3 regions of the Psychrobacillus sp. NPDC096623 genome follow, and region 1 is predicted to be linked to each of the others. Evidence: riboswitches for the same ligand, from Rfam matches in the RefSeq annotation. Region 1 holds a riboswitch; each other region holds the start of a gene.
The links. Region 1 has a riboswitch for S-adenosylmethionine ahead of ACIQX2_RS15300 (bifunctional homocysteine S-methyltransferase/methylenetetrahydrofolate reductase). Riboswitches for the same ligand answer to the same signal wherever they lie in the genome.
Positions count from the first base shown of each region.

Region 2: linked by a shared signal. The riboswitch ahead of metK (methionine adenosyltransferase) and the one ahead of ACIQX2_RS15300 (bifunctional homocysteine S-methyltransferase/methylenetetrahydrofolate reductase) in region 1 are both predicted to bind S-adenosylmethionine.
Region 3: linked by a shared signal. The riboswitch ahead of ACIQX2_RS13105 (acyl-CoA dehydrogenase family protein) and the one ahead of ACIQX2_RS15300 (bifunctional homocysteine S-methyltransferase/methylenetetrahydrofolate reductase) in region 1 are both predicted to bind S-adenosylmethionine.

Region 1 is NZ_JBIWER010000006.1:28,395-36,646, forward strand. Features, by position in the region: gene metH (methionine synthase) at 1-1,977, opposite strand, end outside; gene ACIQX2_RS15300 (bifunctional homocysteine S-methyltransferase/methylenetetrahydrofolate reductase) at 1,958-3,817, opposite strand; SAM riboswitch class I at 3,891-3,997, opposite strand; gene ACIQX2_RS15305 (nuclease-related domain-containing protein) at 4,221-5,168, opposite strand; gene ACIQX2_RS15310 (protoporphyrinogen oxidase) at 5,285-6,676, opposite strand; gene ACIQX2_RS15315 (hypothetical protein) at 6,839-7,105, shown strand; gene ACIQX2_RS15320 (hypothetical protein) at 7,259-7,789, shown strand; gene ACIQX2_RS15325 (hypothetical protein) at 7,813-8,244, opposite strand.
Region 2 is NZ_JBIWER010000003.1:482,171-490,422, reverse strand. Features, by position in the region: gene ACIQX2_RS11875 (hypothetical protein) at 1-133, shown strand, start outside; gene pckA (phosphoenolpyruvate carboxykinase (ATP)) at 309-1,895, opposite strand; SAM riboswitch class I at 2,089-2,204, shown strand; gene metK (methionine adenosyltransferase) at 2,443-3,639, shown strand; gene ACIQX2_RS11860 (gamma carbonic anhydrase) at 3,821-4,333, opposite strand; gene ACIQX2_RS11855 (alpha/beta hydrolase) at 4,443-5,234, shown strand; gene ACIQX2_RS11850 (SRPBCC family protein) at 5,371-5,793, shown strand; gene ACIQX2_RS11845 (ArsR/SmtB family transcription factor) at 5,793-6,116, shown strand; gene ACIQX2_RS11840 (hypothetical protein) at 6,315-7,082, shown strand; gene ACIQX2_RS11835 (GntR family transcriptional regulator) at 7,079-7,444, shown strand; gene ACIQX2_RS11830 (ATP-binding cassette domain-containing protein) at 7,441-8,142, shown strand; gene ACIQX2_RS11825 (ABC transporter ATP-binding protein) at 8,143-8,252, shown strand, end outside.
Region 3 is NZ_JBIWER010000004.1:197,306-205,557, forward strand. Features, by position in the region: gene thrS (threonine--tRNA ligase) at 1-73, opposite strand, end outside; gene ACIQX2_RS13095 (FAD-dependent oxidoreductase) at 675-2,012, opposite strand; gene ACIQX2_RS13100 (catalase) at 2,151-4,187, opposite strand; SAM riboswitch class I at 4,349-4,448, shown strand; gene ACIQX2_RS13105 (acyl-CoA dehydrogenase family protein) at 4,552-5,724, shown strand; gene ACIQX2_RS13110 (transporter substrate-binding domain-containing protein) at 5,739-6,590, shown strand; gene ACIQX2_RS13115 (amino acid ABC transporter permease) at 6,672-7,376, shown strand; gene ACIQX2_RS13120 (amino acid ABC transporter permease) at 7,389-8,102, shown strand; gene ACIQX2_RS13125 (amino acid ABC transporter ATP-binding protein) at 8,115-8,252, shown strand, end outside.

The DNA of each region.
Region 1 (8,252 bases):
ATCTAGCGGTGCGTCATACATTTGAAGTGCAGCCTCTAAGTCTGGGATCAGCCCTTCTTTCGTTCCTTCAATAACATAATAAGCAAGACGTTCTGGCACTGTTTTTGGAATATCAGCCTCGGTCTTCTCTTTCTTTTTATCACGATAAAAATCAGTGAAATCAGCAAGAGTTTGATCGGTCGTTGTAAATAATAGCTCATTGGCCATATCGATTTCCTGTTTAGGAATAGAAGCATATCTTTCAAGCTTCTCCGTATTTACAATGGCATAGTCTAAACCCGCTTGCGTACAGTTGTATAAGTAAACAGCATTCAATACTTCGCGACCAACTGGTGGAAGACCAAAGGATACATTACTAACTCCTAAAACAGTCAATGCTCGTGGCATTTTTTCTTTTATTAGACGAATGCCCTCAATCGTTTCTACTGCTGATCCGATGTATTGCTGATCCCCTGTTCCGACTGGGAAAACAAGTGGATCAAATATGATATCCTCTGGTGCAAGTCCCCATTTATTTACTAATAAATCATAAGAACGCTCTGCAATTTCTAACTTCCGCTCTCGTGTTACCGCCATTCCAGTTTCATCAATGGTACCAACTACTACTGCTGCACCGTATTTTTTCACTAAAGGCATTACCGCTTCAAAGCGTTCTTCACCATCCTCCAAGTTAATAGAGTTGATGATTGTTTTTCCTTGCGAATACTTAAGTGCTGCTTCTATCACTTTCTCATCCGTCGAATCAATAACAAGAGGAACTTTCACTTTTTTCACTACTTCTTTCATGAAGTTAGTCATGTCCTCCAGTTCATCTCGGTCAGGATTCGCTAGGCAAATATCGATAACGTGAGCTCCACCTTTAACCTGTGCTCGTGCAATTTCAGAGGCTTCTTCAAACTTTTCATCAACGATTAAACGTTTGAATTTACGAGAGCCTATTACATTTGTTCGTTCTCCTATGAACAACGGACGCATGGATTCGTCATATTGAAGAGGTTCGATGCCAGATACGACATGTCCTTGGCGACCTGTCTCTGCAGGCTTACGTGGTGCTAAATCCTTTACTGCCTCACGCACTGCTTGTATATGAGCTGGTGTCGTTCCACAGCATCCACCAACCACATTTAACCAGCCTTTTTCTGCAAAACCACGGAGTTTTTTAGATAGTGATTCCGGTGATTCATGATAATGTCCTTCCTCATCTGGCAACCCAGCATTTGGGTAACAGCTTATGTAGCCATCTGATAGTTCCGATAGCGAACGAATGTGATCCGTCATAAATTCAGGACCCGTCGCACAATTCAAGCCGACAGAAAGTGGCTTAATATGCTCGATGGAAATATAAAATGCTTCAATACTTTGTCCCGCAAGTGTCGTTCCCATTGGCTCTATAGTTCCAGAAATCATAATTGGCAGCTCTTTTTCCAGTTCCTCAAATGCCTGATTAATACCAATTGTTGCAGCTTTTACGTTCAGCATATCCTGGCTAGTTTCCAATAAAATAACATCTACTCCACCTTCTACTAAAGCCTTTGCCTGCACATAAAAGTCGGTTGTAAGTTCATCAAATGTAATACCACCAGTGACTGACAACGTTTTGGTCGTTGGTCCCACCGCCCCTGCTACAAACCGCGGCCAATCAGACGTAGAATATTCCTCTGCACAGACCTTTGCAAGCTTGGCAGCACGAAAGTTAATATCATGCGCCTGATCACCAAGATCATATTCATTTAACACTACTGGAGTGCCACCAAAAGTATTCGTACAAATGATATCTGCTCCAGCCTCTAAATATGCACGGTGGACATGTTCAATCACATCCGGTTTGATGATATTTAAATACTCATTACAGCCGTCGTATTCTTCTCCTCCGAAATCCTCAGGACTAAGATCCGCATTTTGAATCATCGTTCCCATTGCACCATCAATTATTAATATTCTCTCTTGGAGTTGTTGCTCAATTAGATGTTTGGACATAGCTGAATTCTCTCTCTTTCTTACGATCAATTTCTTGAATATAATGAATTAACTCAAGGGACATGTCATATCGGAAAAATGGTGTAATAATATAAATTCCGTTAAATAGTTCCGCTGCAGTATCGATTAGTTCCTTCGAAATCTGAATACCTTCTGCAGTAGCACGCTCTCTATCCTCCCCACATAAACGCATCCGCTCCAGTACTTCCTCGGACAACTTGATTCCGGGCACTTCATTATGAAGGAATTCAGAATTCCGACTATTAGTTAGTGGCATAATTCCGATAAAAATTGGCGTCGATAAATGTTTTGTGGCTTCATATATTTCATGCATTTTTTCTTTTGAATAAACAGGCTGAGTGATAAAATAATCTGCTCCACATTCAATTTTCTTCTCAAGTCGCTTAACTGCACGATCAAGCACACGAACATTTGGATTAAATGCAGCGGCTACAGAGAAGTTCGCTTTTTTACGAAGTGACTTTCCTGAGAAAGAAATTCCTTCGTTTAATTGTTTGATCAGCTGAAGTAGCTCTAAACTAGATACATCATAAACACTCGTGGCACCTGGGAAATCACCGATTTTGGTTGGATCTCCAGTTACCGCAAGAATATCATGAATGCCAAGTGCATCCAGTCCCATAAGATGAGATTGGAGACCGATTAAATTACGGTCACGGCATGTAATATGTGCAAGTGGACGGATATTATTTTCATACTTTAACATCGAACCCATTGCCATATTGCTAATTCGTGGAGAAGCCAGTGAATTATCTGCCATCGTCACTGCATCAATTCCAGCCGCATATAGCTTTTCCGCCCCTTCCATAAAGGTAGTTGTATCAAGGTGACGAGGGGTATCTAATTCTACGATAATCGTTCGTTCTGTCTTCGCCTTTTCATGTAACGGTTTTGTGTTAGTCGGCTTGGCATCTTGAATAATGATCGGCTTTTTCTTCGTTACTACTTTATTTGTAATAGGCGCTAAATGACCAATATGTTTTTTCACTGCTTCAATATGCTTTGGTGTCGTCCCACAGCAACCTCCTATTAATCGGACCCCTGCATCCCTCAAATATAACGCAGCCTTCCCAAAATAATCTGCATCAGACTCATAGACAATTCTTCCTTCATCTATATCAAGCAGACTGGCATTGGGATAAGCTGATAGGAATGCTTTTTCCGGAAGCTTTACTCCCTCAAACGCTTGAATGGTATGATGGGGACCGAGTCGACAGTTGACTCCCACAATGTTCGCTCCAATTGCTTCTAGCTGATGTAGTGCATCATTCAGCGATAAGCCATTTTGCAAAATACCAGGATCATGCATAGATACTTGGGCAATGATTGGGATATCCGTTAGTGTACGAAGATGAGTCACAGTAGTCTTTAATTCTTCCAAATCATAATAGGTTTCGAGTAATAGACCATCTGGATCACCGGCTAATAAGTTGAGTGCCTGCTGGTCAAGTGAATGGATAATTTCTTGGAGTGTGGCATCACTTTTTCGTATCCCACGAATACCTCCAATCGTCCCGAGGACAAATTGATTGCCCGGTGCTGCAGCTCTTTTCGCAATTTGGATGGCCGCTTCATTTATTTCTTTTACTTGATTTTCTAATCCGTAGCGCGCCAGTTTAATGGCATTCGCCCCATATGTATTCGTTTGAATAATATCTGCTCCAGCCACAATATAGTCCTGATGAATCTTCTCAATAATTTCCGGCTTCTGAATATTTAGTTCCTCATTGCAATAGTCAATACCGTACGAATAAAGTAGTGTTCCCATCGCTCCATCGGCCGTCAATATTGACGTCTCCAATTTTTCTAATAAACCCATCCTGTATCCATCCTTTCCCATATAAAAAAGCCTTCTATAAAAAGAAGGCTTTACGTGTATGCAAGATACTACCTTCTCATCTACCAAACTTTTGCAAAGTCTGCTGGATTTAGCACCTGACCAATATGGCTGGTTGCTGAAGCGTCGTAGGGCCAGTCCCTCGGCTTCTCTTGATAAGAATTTCATTATTCAATTTTCTAATTAGACATATCGTACCTTTATTCAACTAAAGCGTCAAGAGTGTTTTGAATTTTCTATTGATTTTTTGGGGATGGCGGGGGCGATTCCGGTGATTTTTTGGTTCTTTCGGGTGATTCTATTGGACATTCCGGCGATTCTTGAGTACATTCTGGTGATTCTCTTCTACATTCAGGTGATTCTAACAAACTTTCAGGTGTTTCTTTCACCAAACCCACTTATACTTTCTATTTCTTGAAGTTCCTGTCTGGATTAGATTCATTGATTGCAAAAGTCTATGTGCGATCTCGCTTGATTCTAAATGGAGAAATGTTCTACATTGTTTGTTCGTTATAGTATCACTAATTAGCATAAACCAATCTCTAATAGCTTTTTCATGTGCAAACTTATCGAAATGACCACAGCTAGGGCAAATCCAACCACTTTTTCTTTTTATCATTCCATGAAAATTGCAGTTTTCACAGCAGACTCCACTCCGCAGGTCTTCAGGATTAATTCCCCAGCGTACACACATTGGAAAGGGAATATAGGCTTGTTGACCGACTTTTATTTGACTGCAAAATTTCTCCATATCACCCGAATCAAAATATACATTTTCACGAGGAAGATTTCGTAAGTAGACTGGGATAGTTTGTGGAAGAATAGCACTATGTTTTTTCGGGGGTTCTATTACTCTCACTTTCGGATTGCTCAGAACAATCACTCCGTGTATTGGGATAGTCATTACTTGTTTACCAAGCCATTCTTGAAGTAAATAAATATTTCTTGATAATTGAATTTCTGGACTTTCAAAAACATCGATTTTTCCTTCGGCTGTTTCCCTCTCTAACATTGCAGGATTTTGTTTGAAAAATAACTTTCCGTTTATATTTTTACTTTCTAGAATCACCAAAAAATAGGGAGTAAGAAAAATTGCATCCATTTGAAAGTAACCATTTGAATTCAATCCAATGTTTTCTACCAGAAGGTATTCAAAAGGAAATGTATATTTTTCAAACACTTCACTTATTTTACGTTCTCCATGCAAACCAGCTTTTGCGGCCTTTGCTTTTGCAATAATTATTTCCTTTTGCGGATGTGTTTCATTTAAACGTTTCCCTAACATTTGGAGACCAATTAAATTGTATTCTCGTGAATCCATATCTCTCAGCACAAATCACCTCCACCCGCATCGTATCACAACTAAAGAAAATGTAAATTTTACTAAATAACCGACTATTCCATTTTCCCCATAAAAAAAAGGCCAAAATTGAATTTTGGCCCGGAAACTTACTCAACTATTGAATTGATTATATTTTCTGCTGTTTCTTTACCGTTCTTGATACAAGCGACAATTCCAACTCCATAATAAGAACAGCCTGCAAGCAATACGTTTGGCATTGAATTTGCCATTTTAGCTGTTAATGATTGAATCGCCCCTCCATGTGCGAGATGATAATTCGGCATTTGATCGTTCCATTTTGTTACTTCTATTACATGAGGCTTGCCCGTTAATTTCATGCTCATTTCAATATCTTGGAGGGCAACTTCTACCAGCTCTTCTTCAGTCATATTTTTCATACTTTCAAAGGCTGGACTTGCGCTCTTATAGAACATTCGAACAAGCAATTGATTGTCCTTAGAGGTGTGTGTCCATTTACGACTTGTCCAAGTGCAAGCATTACATTTCACATCGCTATTTTCAGAGACGATAAAACCGGTGCCTTCTGCTGGAAGCTGTTCATCTGGAATATCAAAGCCGAGGTAGATGCTAATAAGGGATGAATTTTTAAGCTTGTCGAAATCAGTATCCAACTGGTCATCCTGAAGAATTTCCTGCGCCACTTGATGAGGTGCAGCGAGCACTACACTATCTGCTTCAATCATTTCTCCATTAGCCAATAAAACCATATATCGGCCATCCTTCTTTTCCACTTTTTGCGTTGCCACACCTTTTATAATCGTAGATTCGCTCAGCACTTCCTCTAAGCGATCGATAAGAGTGGAAAGCCCATTTTGGAAAGAAATAAACTTTTTGTTTGCGGCAGCTTGAAATTTCGCTTTGTTTTCCTCTAACCCTTTAATAATACTGCCGTACTTATTTTTATAATCAATTAAGTAAGGCAGAGTTGTAGCAATAGTGAGCTTGTCCAAATCTCCGGAGTATACACCTGATAGCACAGGGACAATTTGCTTTTCCACTAATTCTTTCCCTAAGAAATATTCTAAAAATGAACCAACAGAGCTTTCCTTCGTGAAGGTTTCATTTTGTAATTCCAAATCCTTTAATGCTTCTTTTTTCCCAGCATCCGACACTAGCGTACTGCTATTTAACGACTCGATGCTTGTGGGAATACCGAATACAGTGTCTGCTGGAATCGCATGTAGCTCATTGTTTGTGAAAATGTAGGAAATGCCTGTTGAGTTGTACACTTTTTCGCCTTCAAGCTGCAACTCTTCTATTAATTGTGTGATTGCTTCGTCCCTCGCAACAATTGAATCCGCACCAACCTCCATGATGAAGTTGTCTTGCTGCTTCGTATGTATCTTACCACCTAAAAACTCATTTGCTTCAACTAGTACTAGTTCTAAATCTAAAGACTTTACCTTTTTAAGCTTTTGCAAATAATGCATCGTAGAAAGTCCTGTTATTCCTCCACCTATGACAACTACTTTTTTCACCCGTTACCACTCCTCATTTCAATTCATACCACTAGTATAAGTGTTTTTAAAAATATCGGATATGATTTACCTCACTGTCTGAAAGTAAATTATGAACAAATAGAGAAGTTAGTTCAAAAGGCATTGTTTAGTAGTAAATATGAATAGGAGGAGATAATAAGCATGCAGAGGGTAAAATTCATGTGGAAACTATTTTTAAATCAACCTGTCTGGTTTAAAGCTGTTATTACCATTACTTTCCTAACTTCAATCATTTTTAGTAGTTCCTACTTTTCTGAAAATGACTATTATGAGGGCATTTCCAAACTGGCTGCCGCACTATTCTTTGGAGTTTGTGGATATAAAACTCGAAGAAATAGGCAAACATTTATTATCTTTTTTATCCTATCGGCATTCTGTTTGCTGATAGCAATTTGGGCATTTTTATAAAGTTAAAAATAAAAAGGCCCTACAAGGTCCTTTTTATTATGTCCTCTTTTGTTACTTCATATTTAAATTTATTGCTTGCATCTCCCTCAAACTTTTACATATACTAAAATATAGTTTAGTAAAAAATATTTTAGTAAAGGGAGGATACTTAAAATGGGTCTTTTAGATATTTATCTACAACAAAACGGGAAGAAACGATACGATGTATTCAAAGAAACTGGATTGAGTCAACAAATGCTTGCAACTGTAAACAAAAAAAATATAAGCAGTTATTCCGTTAAAACGATACAGGCAATTGCTAAAACAGTAGAGAAGAGTGAAGGTACTGTTTTAGAAGAGTTAGTACGGCTAGAACAAGAAAATTCATACTTTGAAGCATTTAATGTTGAAGATCTACTATTAGCTTTTAAAAATAAAGAAACTCATATTGTGATTAAAGGTGAATATAAAAAGGAAATAGATAAATTTGCTGAAGCACAGCTTTCAGAAACAGAAACACTAGGAATGGAACTGGGTTCTGCTGGAACAGTAACTATTCTAGCGGAAGCAATTTTTCAATTAGCAAACCTGTTCAGTAGGAAAGATGCCGAGCAAAAGAAAATTGAAAACCAAATCCGTAAGTATAAGATTAAAAAAATTAATGAAAATGAACTACTTTTGTATTTGCGTCAAATGGATTATTAACTTTTGGGATACGGTGCTTTTTTCTAAAGCACCTTGCTTGTCGAGGTTTCATTACTTTTCAAGCTATCTAACAAAACATAACCAAATATTACACCAGCTATTCCTGTGAATGATAAGTCACCTAACAGCAGAAACGTTTTTGAAATTAACAAATTCGTTCCGATAACAAATGCTAGAAGATGAATGATTGCTATATAAAGAGATGGAATTCCAATTACGAGGACCTTCATCCAGTCAAACGTCCATTTCTTTTTATCTTTAATTTCAATAATCAATTTTGGCAATCGCAACAGTAATCCAATGAATATCGGAAAAATACTTGCAAATGTTATATAAGGTTTCATATCAAATATGATGGCCGCTTGTTCTCTCAATGCCGCTTGATAACCTATCCCAAAATAAAAGATCATGCCAATTACTATTGTGGAAATGAATAGGAATAAAAATCTTTTCATTCTTATTC
Region 2 (8,252 bases), on a different contig from region 1:
GGAACAGATGGAAATAGGACACTATGGTTCAGAAATTATTCTATATAAGGTTGATGAAGAGGAAGCGGAAAAGTTTGTAGAAATATTTCCGAAATTAGTTAATAGTTCATACCATGCGACTAATGGTGATTAATGCTAATTGGATGCTGCTAATAAGTACAGCACATGTTGAGGGTTGAATTTCCTGTAGGCTAAGCAAGCATTGAGGGGAAGCTTTGCTGGTGTAATACTATAATCATATATTTTAATAAACAATTATTAAAAAGAGCCAAATTCAATAGAATTTGGCTCTTTTGATGTTTACTTTATTAAGATAATGGTCCACCTTGAACCGAAATGTCTTCTGAAACTGTTCCGAACTTTTTAAAGTTTTCACGGAATGATTGAGCTAGCTCAGCTGCCTTTTGATCATATGCCTCTTTATCTTCCCAAGCATTACGCGGAATTAGTACCTCTGAAGGAACGCCTTCTACTTCTGTCGGAATCGCTAAACCAAATACTGCATCTGTTGCTGTTTCAACATTGTTTAGTTTGCCATCAATTGCTGCACGAACCATTGTACGTGTGTATGAAAGCTTCATGCGGTTACCTACACCGTATTCTCCACCAGTCCAACCAGTGTTTACTAAGAATACTTGTGCGCCGTGTTCGTCAATTTTCTTCCCAAGCATTTCTGCATATACCGTTGCATGCAATGGTAAGAAAGGTGAGCCAAAGCAAGTAGAGAATACTGGTTGAGGAGAAGTTACTCCACGCTCAGTTCCAGCAAGTTTCGATGTAAATCCACTTAAGAAATGGTACATTGCTTGTTCTTTCGTTAGTTTACTGATCGGAGGCAATACGCCAAATGCATCAGCAGTTAAGAATATTATTGTATTTGGATGACCTGCTACAGATGGGTCTACAATATTATCGATATATTGAATTGGATAAGCAGCACGTGTATTTTCTGTTAATGAGTTATCCGCATAGTTAGCAACGCGTGTTTCCGCATCTACTACAACGTTTTCTAATACAGTTCCGAAAGTGATAGCATCCCAGATTTGGGGCTCATTTTCTCGCGTTAGGTCGATACATTTCGCGTAACAACCACCTTCGATATTAAATACACCGTTATCTGACCAGCCGTGCTCGTCATCCCCGATTAATTTGCGTCCTGCATCCGCAGAAAGAGTCGTTTTTCCTGTTCCAGACAAACCGAAGAACAAAGCAACGTCCCCATCATCCCCAACATTTGCTGAGCAGTGCATTGGTAAAATGTCTTGTTCTGGCAATAAGTAGTTCATAATAGAGAAAATGGATTTTTTCATCTCACCAGCATACTCAGTACCACCGATTAATACCGTGCGTTTTTCCATAGATACGATGATAAACGTTTCTGAACTAGTTCCATCTACTGCTGGATCTGCTTTAAAGTTAGGTGCAGAAAGTATAGTGAAGTCAGTTGTATGTGTTGCAAGTTCTTCCTGTGTCGGACGGATAAATAGTTGATGAGCAAAAAGATTATGCCAAGCGTATTCATTAATAACTTGAATACCTAGACGAGATTCTTTATCTGCTCCTGCATATCCTTTAAATTCGAAGATTTCGTCTTGCTTATTTAAGAAATCAGTCATTTTTTTATATAATGCATCAAAAACGTCAGAAGAAATTGGTTGGTTTACTGAGCCCCAATCGATTTTGTCTTTTGAAATAGCTTCATCTACTATATACTTATCTTGTGGAGAGCGGCCAGTATATTTACCTGTTTCGGCTTTAACTGCACCAGTAGAAGTTAGAACAGCTTCTCCTCTTGTTGTAGCTTTTTCCACTAGTTGTGGCACTGACAATTGGCTGCTAACGTTATTACCTGCTAACAATTCTTTCAGTTCACTCACAGTATCGATTGAATTCATGTTGAATATACCATCCTTTTTTTATATTTCCTCTAAAAAAGAAGAAGTTTTACTAGATATGTGAATTAGTATAACACATTGGAGTGAATAGTCTATACTAATTACTTTAAAATTTTTCTTTTGTGTATAAAATACAAACAAAAATAGTTGACATCTTTTACAGACTTACGTATGATGATAAATTGAACGGATACTCTTATCCCGAGCTGGTGGAGGGGTCAGGCCCTATGAAACCCGGCAACCTGTAATTTTTTATTATTACAAAGGTGCCAAACCTGAGACAAGGTGAAATTCCTTGATTGATAAGAGTGAAAGGTGCTTATGATATTAATGCCTTTCCTCATGTATATTTACGTGAGTGAGGGGCTTTTTTATTGAACATCGCCCTTTATCCTTGTGTGCCAAGTCCGAAACGGCTTCAAGTTAACTTCAATGCACAAAAAATCATATCTTTTAAAAGTGCATGGAATTTTGAATGGCTTGACATGGGAATGAGTACCGTATCAATTCTTGAGAGAAATCTCGCAGGATATAGGAGGAATAATCTATGACACAACGTCGATTATTTACATCAGAATCAGTAACAGAGGGTCATCCAGATAAAATCTGTGATCAAATCTCCGATGCAATTCTAGATGCAATTTTAGCAGAAGACCCAAATGCTCGTGTAGCTTGTGAAACGAGTGTTACGACAGGACTAGTATTAGTTGCTGGAGAAATTACAACATCTACTTATGTAGATATTCCTAAAGTAGTTCGTTCTACTATAAAAGATATTGGCTATACACGTGCTAAGTATGGTTTCGATTCAGAAACTTCTGCTGTGCTTACTTCAATCGATGAACAATCAGCTGATATTGCACAAGGTGTGGACCAAGCTTTAGAAGCTAGAGAAGGCTCCATGAGCGATTCTGACATTGAAGCAATCGGAGCAGGAGACCAAGGTTTAATGTTCGGCTACGCTTGTAATGAAACACCTGAACTTATGCCGCTACCAATCAGTTTAGCGCATAAATTGTCTCATCGATTAGCTCAAGTTCGTAAAGATGAGACGTTAGACTATCTTCGTCCAGATGGTAAAACACAAGTAACTGTAGAATATGATGAGAATAATAACCCGGTTCATATTGATACAATTGTTATTTCAACTCAGCACCATCCAGAAATTACGTTAGAACAAATTCAAAAAGATATTAAAGAAGTGGTGATCAATCCGATTGTTCCTGCAAATTTAATAGATGAAAATACAAAATACTTTATCAACCCAACAGGACGCTTTGTTATTGGTGGACCACAGGGAGATGCTGGTTTAACAGGACGTAAAATCATCGTAGATACGTACGGTGGATATGCACGTCATGGTGGGGGAGCTTTCTCGGGCAAAGATCCAACAAAAGTAGACCGTTCTGCTGCCTATGCTGCACGCTATGTTGCTAAAAACATTGTTGCTGCTGGTCTTGCAGATCGTTGTGAAGTACAACTTGCTTATGCAATTGGTGTTGCTAAGCCAGTTTCTATCGCTGTTGAAACATTTGGTACTGGTAAGGTAGAAGAAGTTGAATTAGTTTCGTATATTCGCGAACTATTCGACCTACGTCCAGCAGGAATTATTAAAATGCTAGACCTTCGCCGTCCAATATACAAACAAACAGCTGCTTATGGTCATTTTGGTCGTACAGACATTGATGTACCATGGGAACAAACAGACAAAGCTGCAGAATTAAAACAAATGGCTGGATTATAAGTAGTATGAACAAAAAAGGCTTTCCTATGACGGAAAGCCTTTTTTCAATGGTGAATATTAAGCGAACGATCAATGATGACATTGAATCGATCGATAAGAGCTAATAATCACTCAATCAGGTGCAAAATCGATCGACCAAGACGAAAATCAATCAATCCACACAAACAAACGGTACGATTATTTACTTCTGAAGCGATTTATAATATTGTCCTTTTTCTACATATTCTCGGATAATTCTTTGAACATCCGCTTTATCCTCGTCATTTAGGTCTCGTACGACTTTTGCAGGGCTCCCTAGTGCTAATGAATTTGGAGGTATTTTTTTACCAGGTGGTACAAGACTTCCGGCTCCAATAAATGCACCTTCCCCAATTTCGGCACCATCTAAAATAATTGACCCCATTCCTATCAATGCACCTTTACGTATTATACAGCTATGTAACGTCACTTGATGTCCTATAGTCACTTCATCTTCTATTATTAGAGCTTTGTTTGGGCTTTGATGTAAACAGCTTAAATCCTGTATACTAACCTTACTTCCAATAATAGTAGGAGCAACATCACCTCTAATTACCGTATTAAACCAAATTGTAGTCTCTGGACCGATTGTCACATCACCTGTTATTGTGACATAATCAGCTATAAAAGCTGAGGCGTCAATAATGGGAGTTTTATCTTTGTAGGGGTAAATCATTTTGCAACCGCTCCTTTTGAAGTTAGAATATAATTAATCGTATCAGACAAACACCACGAAAGAAACGAAATACCATGAAATTGCAAGGAAAGAAAAGAGGTTTGTTTAAATGTGGAAATGGGAAACAGAAGGAAAGCCTAAAGCAGTGATCGTTATTGTTCATAGTGCCTACGAGCATCATAGAAGGTATGCTTGGTTAATAGAAAAATTAAGAAGCTCCAACTATCATATCGTGATGGGTGATTTGCCAGGACATGGAGAACTAAAAAAATCAAAAACGATGCACGATGAATCCTTCGATTTGTACAAGAACTACATTAAACAAGCGTTGCAAGTTGCTGTTACGTACGATCTTCCGATTTTTTTGATCGGTCATGGCTTAGGAGCGACCTTACTAGTAAAAGTCCTACGTAAGCTTGATATTGAATATGCAGGTGTAATACTAACTTCTCCTTGGTTCCAGCTTCAAAAGCTACCTTCGAAATGGACGAATGCATTGGCAAAACTATCAGTACCCCAGAAAATAAACCATGATATCCATTTAAATGATTTAACGAGAAACTATGAAGTGTTCCAACAATTCGTCTCAGATCCAACTTATAAATCGTTCATTTCAACTGAATGGTACAAGGAACTCCAAGCGCTTTTAAAATCGGTAAATCAATCGACCATCTCTATACCAAACAAGCCAATTCTTGTTATGACAGGGGAGCGGGATAAAGTTACCGATACAAATGCTGCAGCAAGTTGGCTGAAGAAACAGGAGCTTTCTGAGTATCAATATAAAGAATGGAAAAATTGTTTTCATGACCTCTATCAAGAACCAGAGCGAGAAGAAATTTTTACGTATTCACAATCATTCATCAATAATGTACTAACCGACATCGGCTATATTGTTTGAATTTATAATCCCATCTCGATTCAGTAGATGGGATTTTTTGTGAGGGGAAATAAGACATATTGACATAACACCTTTTGGTTATATATAATATAACACCTAAGGGTTACATATTTGATTTGAAAAGGAGCTATATATGATGAAAGAAAATTTACCTGATATTACGCAAACAGTTTTAGTAGAAGCGCCAATTCAAAAGGTATGGGATTATGTTTCAACTGCAGAAGGAATCTCAGCATGGTTTATGCCTAATGATTTTCAAGCGCAGGAGGGATACGAATTTACTATCCAGTCCCCATTTGGACCATCGCCTTGTAAGGTGCTTGAAATTGACGAGCCACACAAACTGTCATTCCAATGGGACACAGATGGATGGTTTGTAACATTTCTTTTGAAGGAAAATGGTGCTCAAACTGAATTCACCTTAATACATGGTGGCTGGAAGGATGGAGACTCTATCGTTTCGAAAGCAAAATTACCTAACTCGGCCGTGCATAGCAAGATGGAACAAGGATGGATTGGAATTGTACAAAACAAATTTAAGCAAGTTGTCGAAGCTTAATGAACGAAGCAACTAAAAAGGTGGATGTTTTTCAAGCAATTGCAGATCCCACAAGGAGAGATGTCCTACAACTGCTAGCAAGCAAACAGAGGTCCATTGCGGAAATTTCTTCCCATTATGATATGAGTAGAACTGCAATTGTTAAGCATTTAAATGTGTTAACTGAAGCAGGTCTAGTCACTGGTCAAAAGTTAGGGAGAGAAAAAGTGTATTATTTAAAGCCAGAGCCACTGACGGAAGTTAAACAGTGGCTCGACTATTATGAACAGTTCTGGAATAACAAACTTTCTAAGTTAAAGTTCTTAGTTGAAAATGAAGAATAATAAATAATAAAAATTTCAACCCCGTCAGCGTTATTGACGGGGTTAGTTTCATTTTGTTTAATACGCAATTCAAAAGTACATTTCAATCAGATGAAATGGTTGAAAATTAAAATAATTTATTATATAGTATTAGTGTAATATATAACTAGTACACGAATACACTATGACGAAGTTGATGACAAAAAAGGAGATGGAAAATTGAAAGGATTATTGTTGAAAGAATGGATGATTTATAAGTCATGGCTTTTAGGTTCAACAATAATGGGTATTGGGGGTGTATTAATTCTTCCGATAATATTGGGAAGATATTTAATAACCGAGGTACCCATTCAGGAAATTAGACTGGTTTTAATGTTTTTAATGTTAGGCTTTAGTATTGTTAATCACTTAGTTCAGTTTAATAATTCGTTAAATACCGACCATGGGAAAAAAGATATGTGGCTGCATAATCCTCATTCTATGCACATATTGATTGGTGCAAAATTTATGTTTAGCTTAGCTATATATTTTGTTGGAAATATTGTCATCACTTCAACAGGTATATATTTCATGTCAGATGTGCTTTTAGGTAGCTTTACGAATCTTCTTATTTTACAGCTCTTATTATTAGTAATAATGTTATTTGTCGGCATCTTTGTAAGTATTATTTGGTTATTCTTCTGGACAATTTATTTAGAAGGTAAATATTGGGTCGGTAAATTTTCACTTATTGCTACGGTAGTAGTATTCATTTTAATAATTAGTTTTTTACCGAAACTATTTGGTTTTCTTTCAATTGATAAGCTACTGAATCAAGGTGAAATATCTTTAGAATTCTTAGAAGGTTATTTACCTATTATTACAATAAGTAATTTTATCGTGGAGTTAGATTCTATATATATTGTAGAGGAATTGTTTTACTGGATAATTTTTGTATTGTTATTTTGGGCGATTTGTAAATGGTTGGAGAGGGTGATTACGAGATGACGCAGGATTTCACTCGTGATAAGCCTATTTATAGCCAGCTAGTTGATATAATTTGCGGGGATATCCTGAAAGGAAACCTACAGCCGGGAGATAGAATGCAATCTGTTCGAGAATATTCATTGGAGGTTGGTGTTAATGTCAACACCGTTCATCGTGTATATAAGGAGCTTGAATCGATGGAACTAACCGAGACGAAACGTGGTCAAGGCACATTCATCACAATAGATGAAGAGCGTATTTTGCATTTACGAGAGAATATGAAAGTAAAATTGGTTGATCAGTTTCTTCAATCTATTGCAGCATTTGGTTTTTCGAAAGAGGAGATAGTTCAAATATTGCAGAGAAAGGAAGAGACAAAATGATTCAACTTCAACACGTCTCGTTTAATTACCAAAGACAGGAAGTACTTACGGATATATCACTTTCATTTCCAGTAGGGCAGACAATAGGTATAGCAGGCGAAAATGGAAGTGGTAAATCGACGTTATTAAAAATAATTGCTGGTATACAAAGACCTCGAAAGGGAACTATTTCCATTCATAAGGAGTCCTTATCTAGGATACATTCAACTGACATTGCGTATTTACCTGATACGGATTTGTTTTATAGTTTTTATACAACGAAGGAGCTTTTCGCATTTTATGCATCTCAATTTCAGGATTTTTCTTTGCAGAAGGCATTAGAGGTAGCCAGTTTTTTAGAAGTAGATGTTCATGTAAAATTGAAAAAGCTTTCTAAAGGGAATCGTGGTAGAGCAAAAATGGCGGCTACTCTTGGTAGAAACACATCGTACTATGTGATGGATGAGCCATTTTCAGGGTTAGATCCAATCGTGCGTGAGTCCCTTATAAAGGGACTCATCCGATTTACTAATGTAGAGGAGCAATCAATTATTTTATCTACCCATGAATTGCATGAAGTAGAACCAATACTAGACCAACTAATAGTTTTAAAGGAAGGTAGAGTAATTGCTCAGGATGAGTTAGAATCGATCCGCTTTGAAACCAATCAGGATGCAGTGAGCTGGATGAAAAATGTAACGAAAGAGAAGGTGAAGTAAATGTCTACTCCAATTGTACAATTAAAAAATGTTACCAAAATTATTAAAAGAAAAACAATAATTGATGATGTGTCATTAGATCTTTTTCCAGGGCAGATTACTGGATTCTT
Region 3 (8,252 bases), on a different contig from region 1:
CTTCCATCGACATAAACAGTTCCAATTGCTGCCCTAAATTTTGATGACTTACTCTTTCTTCTTTCACTGACATGTTAATTCCTCCATTTTAAACATAAATTTTTCCTAACAAAAAAAGACCACACCCATCCCGGTAAAGGGACGAGTGTGGTCGTGGTTCCACCCTAATTTGCAACACAAAAAGACTGTTGCGCTCAAATAAGATAACGGTTTCCCGATTATGGATAGTTACATAAATGTGTTCCCCATAATTACTCCAAGGTGGTAAATCATTTGTTTTTCTTTAGGGGCTTTCAGTCGGTGACCCCATTCTCTGATAAGAAAATACTAAATGATTCATGTCCTCTTCTTCGCTTGAATATTAAAATACAAAAAGACCACACCCATCCCGGTAAAGGGACGAGTGTGGTCGTGGTTCCACCCTAATTTGCAACGTAAAAAAATCTGTTGCGCTCATACAAGATAACGGTTTCCCGATTATGGATAATTACATAAATGCTTTCCCCATAATTGCTCCAAGGTGGTAAATCATTCGCTTTTCTTTAAGGGCTTTCAGTCGGTGACCCTATTCTCTGATAAGAAAGTTATAAATGATCCATGTCCTTTTCTTCGCTTGTTACTAATTGATTTTTCTTAGTATATGTAACAAAATTTAAATTGTCAACATTACTTTTTTATTTTTTCGCAGTATTTCGTTTTGCCATTTGCTGTAACGGATCCCAAACACCATTATACGGAGGGGCATATGCGAGATCAAGATCCAATAACTCGGAAAAGGTCATGCGATGATAAAGTGCTGTTGCTAATACATCAATTCTTTTATCCACACCATTCCCTCCAATAATTTGTCCACCTAAAAGTAGTTGATCATCCTTACGGTAAATTAATTTCATATGCATTGTTTCTTTACCAGGATAGTAACCTGCGATATCTGTCGCTTCCTGAACATGTATGTCATATGAAATACCAAGCTGCTCTGCTTCTTTCTCAGACAAGCCAGTTTTTCCGAGAGACAAATCAAAAAATTTCATGATGGATGTTCCTACGATCCCTTTAAATTCATTGTTTTGGCCAATCATATTTAATCCAGCCAATCGCCCTTGTTTATTAGCAGTAGTTCCTAAAGGGATATAGTCATTTAGTTGTTTAATACGATGAAAATGAGTAGCACAATCTCCCGCCGCATAGATATTTTCCACATTCGTTTCTAAATGTTTATTTACTATAATTGCTCCATTCGAGTGCATTTGAATACCAGTTCCGTTCAAAAATGAAGTTGTTGGTTCTATTCCAGCAGCTACTAACACCAAATCAGTTTGATAGCTTCCCTTGTCCGTTATTACTTCGCTTACTCGAATGTCTCCTGTGAACGATTGAACTTCCTCATTTAATAATACTTCCACACCTTTAGCCTTTGCATGCTCCTCTATCAAACATGCTACGTCGTTATCGAATATACTTGCAAGCTGAGCTCCTCTTTGAATAATCCGTGCTTTTTTCCCTATACTCACAAAGTTTTCAGCCATTTCTAACCCGATATATCCTCCACCAACAATAGTTACTTGACGTACATTTGCTAAATCCGCAATAATCGCCTCTGTGTTTGGTATCGTTTTAATCGTATGAATCCCTAACAAATGACGACCATCCCAATTAGGAATAACGGATGTACCACCAGTTGCGATTAGTAAACGGTCATAATGAATGATGAATTTATCTCTCGTTTGTGTAATATTGCCTGAAACCGTTTTATGTATAGGATCCACATCAGTCACTTCATATCCTGTTTTGGCATCTATGCCATATTTACTTCGGAACATTTCAACACTTCGAGCGATTAGATCTGTTGAAGAGGCTATCTGTTTTCCAACTACATAAGGTAAACCACACTGCCCATAAGAATAAATATGCCCTTTTTCCAACGTTGTAACTTGAGCACCTGGTTGGTTTCGGACAATTTCCATTGCCGCACTCATTCCTGCTGCATCCCCACCGATTATTACGTAGTGCATGAAACCCACTCCTCTGTTTCTCTTCTATTCATCTCATTCTATATCGTTTGCGTATTCTCCTCCTAGTATTCGTTAATCCTATCGTTTATTATACAAAAATGGACATGCCCAAATAGTTGGACATGCCCATCTCCCGGTTTAAACTGCTCGGTTCCAAAAACGATGTGTAGCAATGGCTTTCAAGAAACTATCTACAAAGCTCTTGCCAGTTTCTTTGGAGAGAACGCCAGCTTGACCAGTGAAGTGAAGATTATCGACTAGTTGCTCACCGTTAAATGTAGCACCAATCGGTTTGAAATGCGCATAAGCTTCCTTAATGAAATAAGATGCCTTTTTTTCAAACATAGCCGTTTTGCCTTGAGAGCTTGCTACGTAAACTGCATCAAACAATACAGAATCAGCAGTTAGGAAAGTATGGTCTACCGGTAGCAGTGTTCCATCTGCTCCCGTGACTGATCCATGATGATCACTCACTATTTCTGGCATTGTCCCACCAGCTTTTAAGTCTGCTAGAATCTCAGCTAAGTTCTCGTCAAACCCTTCTCCCACTAGGACGGCAATCTTTCGCGTTTGTGGTGTCATAATCGTATTCAGCTGACTCAGTGCTGGTGAAGACTTTGTACTAGTAGAAGTACTTACACCTTGCACTACCAGCCCTAAATTTTCCGCGACCTTACTTGCTAAATCCAAATCTACATGCGAAAACATCTCTAGTACTTGTTGACGTACCGTCAATTCTTTACATTTACCAAGTTCAAAACTAAATGCATTAATAATATGTTCTTTCTCTGGATCACTCATGCTATTCCAAAATAACGTTGCTTGTGAGAAATGGTCTTTAAAGCTCTCACTTCGAGCTCGTACTTTACGAGCATCTATCTTCTCCTGATAATGTGCATACCCACCTTCAGCTTCACTAACAGGTGTGGGTGTATTTCCAGCGAGTGAGTTTTTATGATAACTTACTCTTCCTACATTAATAGTTTGTCTGCCAAATCCATCTCGTTGGTTGTTATGGAAAGGGCAAACTGGTCTGTTTATCGGTAGTTCATGAAAATTAGGTCCACCAAGACGGATTAATTGGGTATCTGTATAAGAGAACAATCGTCCTTGCAGTAGTGGGTCATTGGAAAAATCAATTCCTGGGACAACACTTCCTGGATGGAAAGCGACTTGCTCCGTTTCGGCAAATACATTATCTACGTTACGATTTAATGTCATTTTGCCCAAAATTTTTATTGGTATTTCTTCTTCTGGCCATAGTTTAGTAGGATCTAAAATATCAAAATCAAATTTAAATTCATCTTCTTCCGCAATTAGTTGGACTCCAAATTCATACTCTGGATAATCGCCATTTTCAATCGCCTCATATAGGTCACGACGATGGAAGTCTGGATCTTTCCCATTTAGCTTTTGTGCTTCATCCCATACAACCGAATGGGTACCAAGTAACGGTTTCCAATGAAATTTTACAAAATGGGACTTACCTGCCTCGTTAATGAAACGGTATGTATTTACACCAAACCCTTCCATCATACGGAAGCTACGTGGAATCGCACGGTCCGACATAGCCCACATCACCATATGCGCCGTCTCCTGATTATTGGCAACAAAATCCCAAAACGTATCATGTGCAGTAGCTGCTTGTGGAATTTCATTGTGTGGCTCTGGTTTTAAAGCATGTATTAAGTCTGGGAATTTAATAGCATCTTGAATGAAAAAGACTGGAATATTGTTTCCTACTAAATCATAATTCCCTTCTTCCGTATAAAACTTCGTTGCAAATCCTCGAGCATCCCGTGCTAATTCACCAGATCCCCGGGATCCTGCCACAGTAGAAAATCTTACAAAAACTGGGGTCTTCGTGCCAGGTGTTTGTAAGAATTTCGCTTTTGTAAATTCACTCGCTGATTCATATAACTCAAACTCTCCATGAGCCGCATATCCTCTAGCATGTACTACTCGTTCTGGTATACGTTCATGGTCAAAATGCGTCATCTTTTCGCGGAAATGGAAATCTTCTATCAAAGTAGGACCTCGTTCTCCTGCTTTTAGAGAAAACTCATCCTCGGATACTTTTAATCCTTGATTTGTCGTCATTGCTTGTCCTTGATCGTCCACACGGAATTCTGCTAATTGTTCATCTTTGCTGTTTCCAGTTACTTTCTTGTCCAAACAAACTCCTCCTCTATTTATCTCTTCACTATTATAGATACCCAGAATGACTTTCCAAAAACCTTAAATTTAAAACTATCATTTAATTCCGATTGAAATAATATGAATTACTATTGACTTCATCCTGATGAAGTAGTACGATAATTTTAACAACTTCATACTACTTATTAAGAGAAGCGAAGGGACTGGTCCGATGATGCTTCAGCAACCGCCCCCACTAGGGTATGGTGCTACTTCCAGCAAGAAATTGAGAGATAAGTACATAATACTTCTAATCGCTCTTTTCGTTTTGTGAAGAGCTTTTTATTTTTTTATAATACCGACTTAACAAATTGGATTAATTAATACAAGGAGACGATAAATTTTGAGTAATTTATACATTAAAACAGAAAAGCAGCGACAATGGATAAATCGTTTATACGAATTAGAACATAAATTTAAGAGTAAGTCCGCGGAAATTGACGAACAATCTATTTTCCCGCATGAAAACGTGGAGGATTTGATAAAGCTTGGTTATGCAAGTCTTACTCTACCTGAATCATATGGCGGCAATGGCTTTTCGGTTTACGATATGGTTCTTCTACAAGAAACACTTGCCAGCTTTGATGCAAATACGGCCCTGTCTGTGGGCTGGAGCTTAGGGGTAATTGGTGAGCTATACGAAAACAAACTTTGGACGAAAGAAAAATTAGAATTTTTCGCAGTAGAAGTATTAAATGGTGCTCTCATCAATCGTTCTGTCAGTGAAGCTCAGACTGGAAGCCCAACGCGTGGAGGTAGACCTGGCACGACTGCTATTAAGAATGGAGATACATGGGTTTTAAATGGACGGAAAATATTTACTACCGCTTCCCCTGTGCTATCTTACTTTTTAACTTCTGCTTGGATTGAAGAAAAAGAAAGAATTGGTTTCTTCCTTATTCCACGTGATACAGAAGGTCTTACTATTGAAGAAACGTGGGATGTAGTATCGATGCGTGGAACAAGTAGTAATGACTTAGTACTAAATAACGTAGTTGTACATGAATCGTATTTGGTAGAGCTCCCAGAATTCGCTAGTGGTGGGAAGATCAATGGTTGGCTACTACATATACCAGCAACCTATCTCGGAATTGCACAGGCTGCTAGAGATTACGCAGTCCATTTTGCTAATACCCATTCACCGAATAGCCTGAATGGACCTATTGCTCAGTTGCCTAACGTTCAGCAGCTCATCGGAGAAATAGAATTAGAGCTTACGAAGGCTAGATTAGTCATTTACGGAGTTGCTTCTGCCTATGACAATGAGTCTACTAAAGAACTATTATCCAACGAAGTAAGCGTAGCGAAGCATATCGTTACTAATTCAGCAATTACTATTGTCGATAAAGCCATGCGTTTAGTTGGTGCCAAAAGCTTGCAGCGAACAAATCCACTACAACGTTACTACCGAGATGTTCGTGCAGGACTCCATAATCCTCCTATGGATGATATGACAATTAAAAAACTAGCACTTTCTGCGTTAGAAGAAGATAAAAATAAAAAATTAGAGAAATGATAAGGAGAATGAATATGAAAAAGTATTTTAAATTAGCAGCAGTTGGGTTAGCATCTATTACGATTTTAGCGGCTTGTGGTTCTGGAGAGACTTCTACTTCATCAGAGGGCGGAGATGTTCGCAAGGTAAAAGTGGCATATGACATGGCCTCTAAACCTATTTCTTGGTTAGATGACAAAGGTAATGCGACTGGCTACGATGTAGAGGTTATGAAACTAGTGGATGAATTACTTCCTGAATATGAATTTGAATATGTAGGAACTACAAGTGATGATCTATTAATCGGAGTAGAGCAAGGTAAATTCCAAGTTGGTGTAAAAAATGCTTTTTGGACAGAAGAACGCACTGAAAAGTTTATTTACCCTAAGGAATTTTTAGGATTAAGTAGCGCAGGTCTCGTATTGAAAAAAGAGAATGAGCATATTAAATCATTAGAGGATTTTGCATCTGCCGGTTTCTCATTAGCACCGATTGCAGCAAATAATGCACAGTACACAGTAATTGATGAATATAACAAAGCAAACCCAGACAATCCAGTTAAACTAGATGCTGGAGATGCATTTACAGTGGATGTAGTTCAATGGGTAAATGAAGGTCGTGTAGACGGTGGTGTCATTATTGAAGGACCATTCCAAAAACAAGTATTAGATGAGGCTGGCCCTTACTACAACTTAAAAGATGAAGTAGTTTACAATGAATTTGCTGTTATTAAGACATGGCCATTATTCAACAAAAAAGAGCAAGAGTTTGCAGATGCATTCGACAAAGCTATTAAACAATTACAAGAAGATAAGAAAACGAACGAACTTAGCAATGAGTTCTACGGTAGGGACCTTTTTGAAGTGTTAGACAAGGTAGAAAGATAACAGATATGTTTCCTATAGAGGCTGCCTAGCGTAGGACGCGCAGGCAGCCTTTCAAAATTTTATAGGGGGAAAATGCGTAATATGGAAAAATATTTTGATATATCGTACATTTGGAATTCGCTACCAGTATTGCTTCCGTTTTTAAAAGTAACTTTTATGGTTGCGGGTTTGTCTATTATTTTCGGGACTTTTTTCGGATTAATCCTTGCGGTGATGAAACTTGGGAAGAGTAAAATTGCTCAAAAAACTGCGAATTTGTATACTACAATTTTAAGATGTACGCCATCTATCGTGCTACTGTTTTTAGTGTATTACGGAGTTCCTGCCTTAGCCGATAATTTCGGGTTATATTTACATGATTTAAATACAGCAGTATTTGTAGTCATTACATTTACCCTACAATTCGCTGCTATTATGTCAGAGGTTATTAGATCTGCCTATGAGTCTATTGAAAAAGGACAATTTGAAGCCGCAGTTAGCGTTGGTCTAAGCCCCTTTCAAGCATATAGACGAATCATTTTCCCACAAGCACTTGTTGTTGGACTTCCTAATTTCGGAAATGGTCTTATCGCATTACTTCAAGAAGGCTCCCTCGCTTATACAATCGGGTTAATCGATATCGTTGGTAAAGCGAATTTAATCATTGCCGCTAACTACAATACTCATGCGTTAGAGATCTTCATCGCTCTTGCGATTGTTTACTGGGTTTTATCTATACTAATTGAAAAATTCTTTGGGAAGCTTGAAAAAGTATTTAGCAAAGGAAAGCAAACAATTAACACGTAAGGAGTGTAAATAATGTCGGAAGGTTTAAATTATACGTTTTTAATAGATACATTCTTCGTTGCATTATCCGGTGTGCCAATTACGCTTTTCGTTACGATTGTAGCTTTATTTGTTGCACTACCTTTAGGTTTTTTACTTGCTTTAACACGCATTAACCAAGTGCCCGTATTAAATTGGTTCTCTAGAATATACGTTTCTTTCGTCAGAGGTACACCGATCATTATTCAAATTTTCATCGTTTATGCAAGTGTGCCATTAATACTCTCGCTTTTCTTTAACCAGTACAATATTAAGATTAACGTCTACGACATCAATCCTATTTGGTACGCTTTTATCGTATTCTCTTTCAGCACTACAGCTATATTGATAGAGGTATTTAGATCGGCGTTGAGTACTGTAAACAAAGGACAACTAGAAGCAGCTCAATCCGTGGGTCTTTCTAATTTCCAAGCCTATCGTCGAATCATTATACCTCAAGCACTAGTCGTTGCTATGCCTAATATTTGTACTGCTACCGTAAATCTTATAAAAGCTACATCACTCGGCTATGCTATGTCTCTACAGGAAATCACATTGAAGGCGAAAGTAGCAGCAAATGTAGGCTATAACTATGTGGAAGCTTATATAGATATTTTCCTTGTATATATTATTTTGTGTAGTCTTGTCGAATACGGATTCAAACTATATGAAAAACGCCTACGTAGATACAAGTATGTGAGCGCTTAAGGAGGATTAGCCATGTTAAAAATCAATGATATTCATAAATCATTCGGTAAAAACGAGATACTCAAGGGTGTCGATTTAAGTATTGATAAAGGGGATGTAGTAGTTATTCTCGGTCCAAGTGGATCTGGAAAAACGACTTTACTCCGCTGT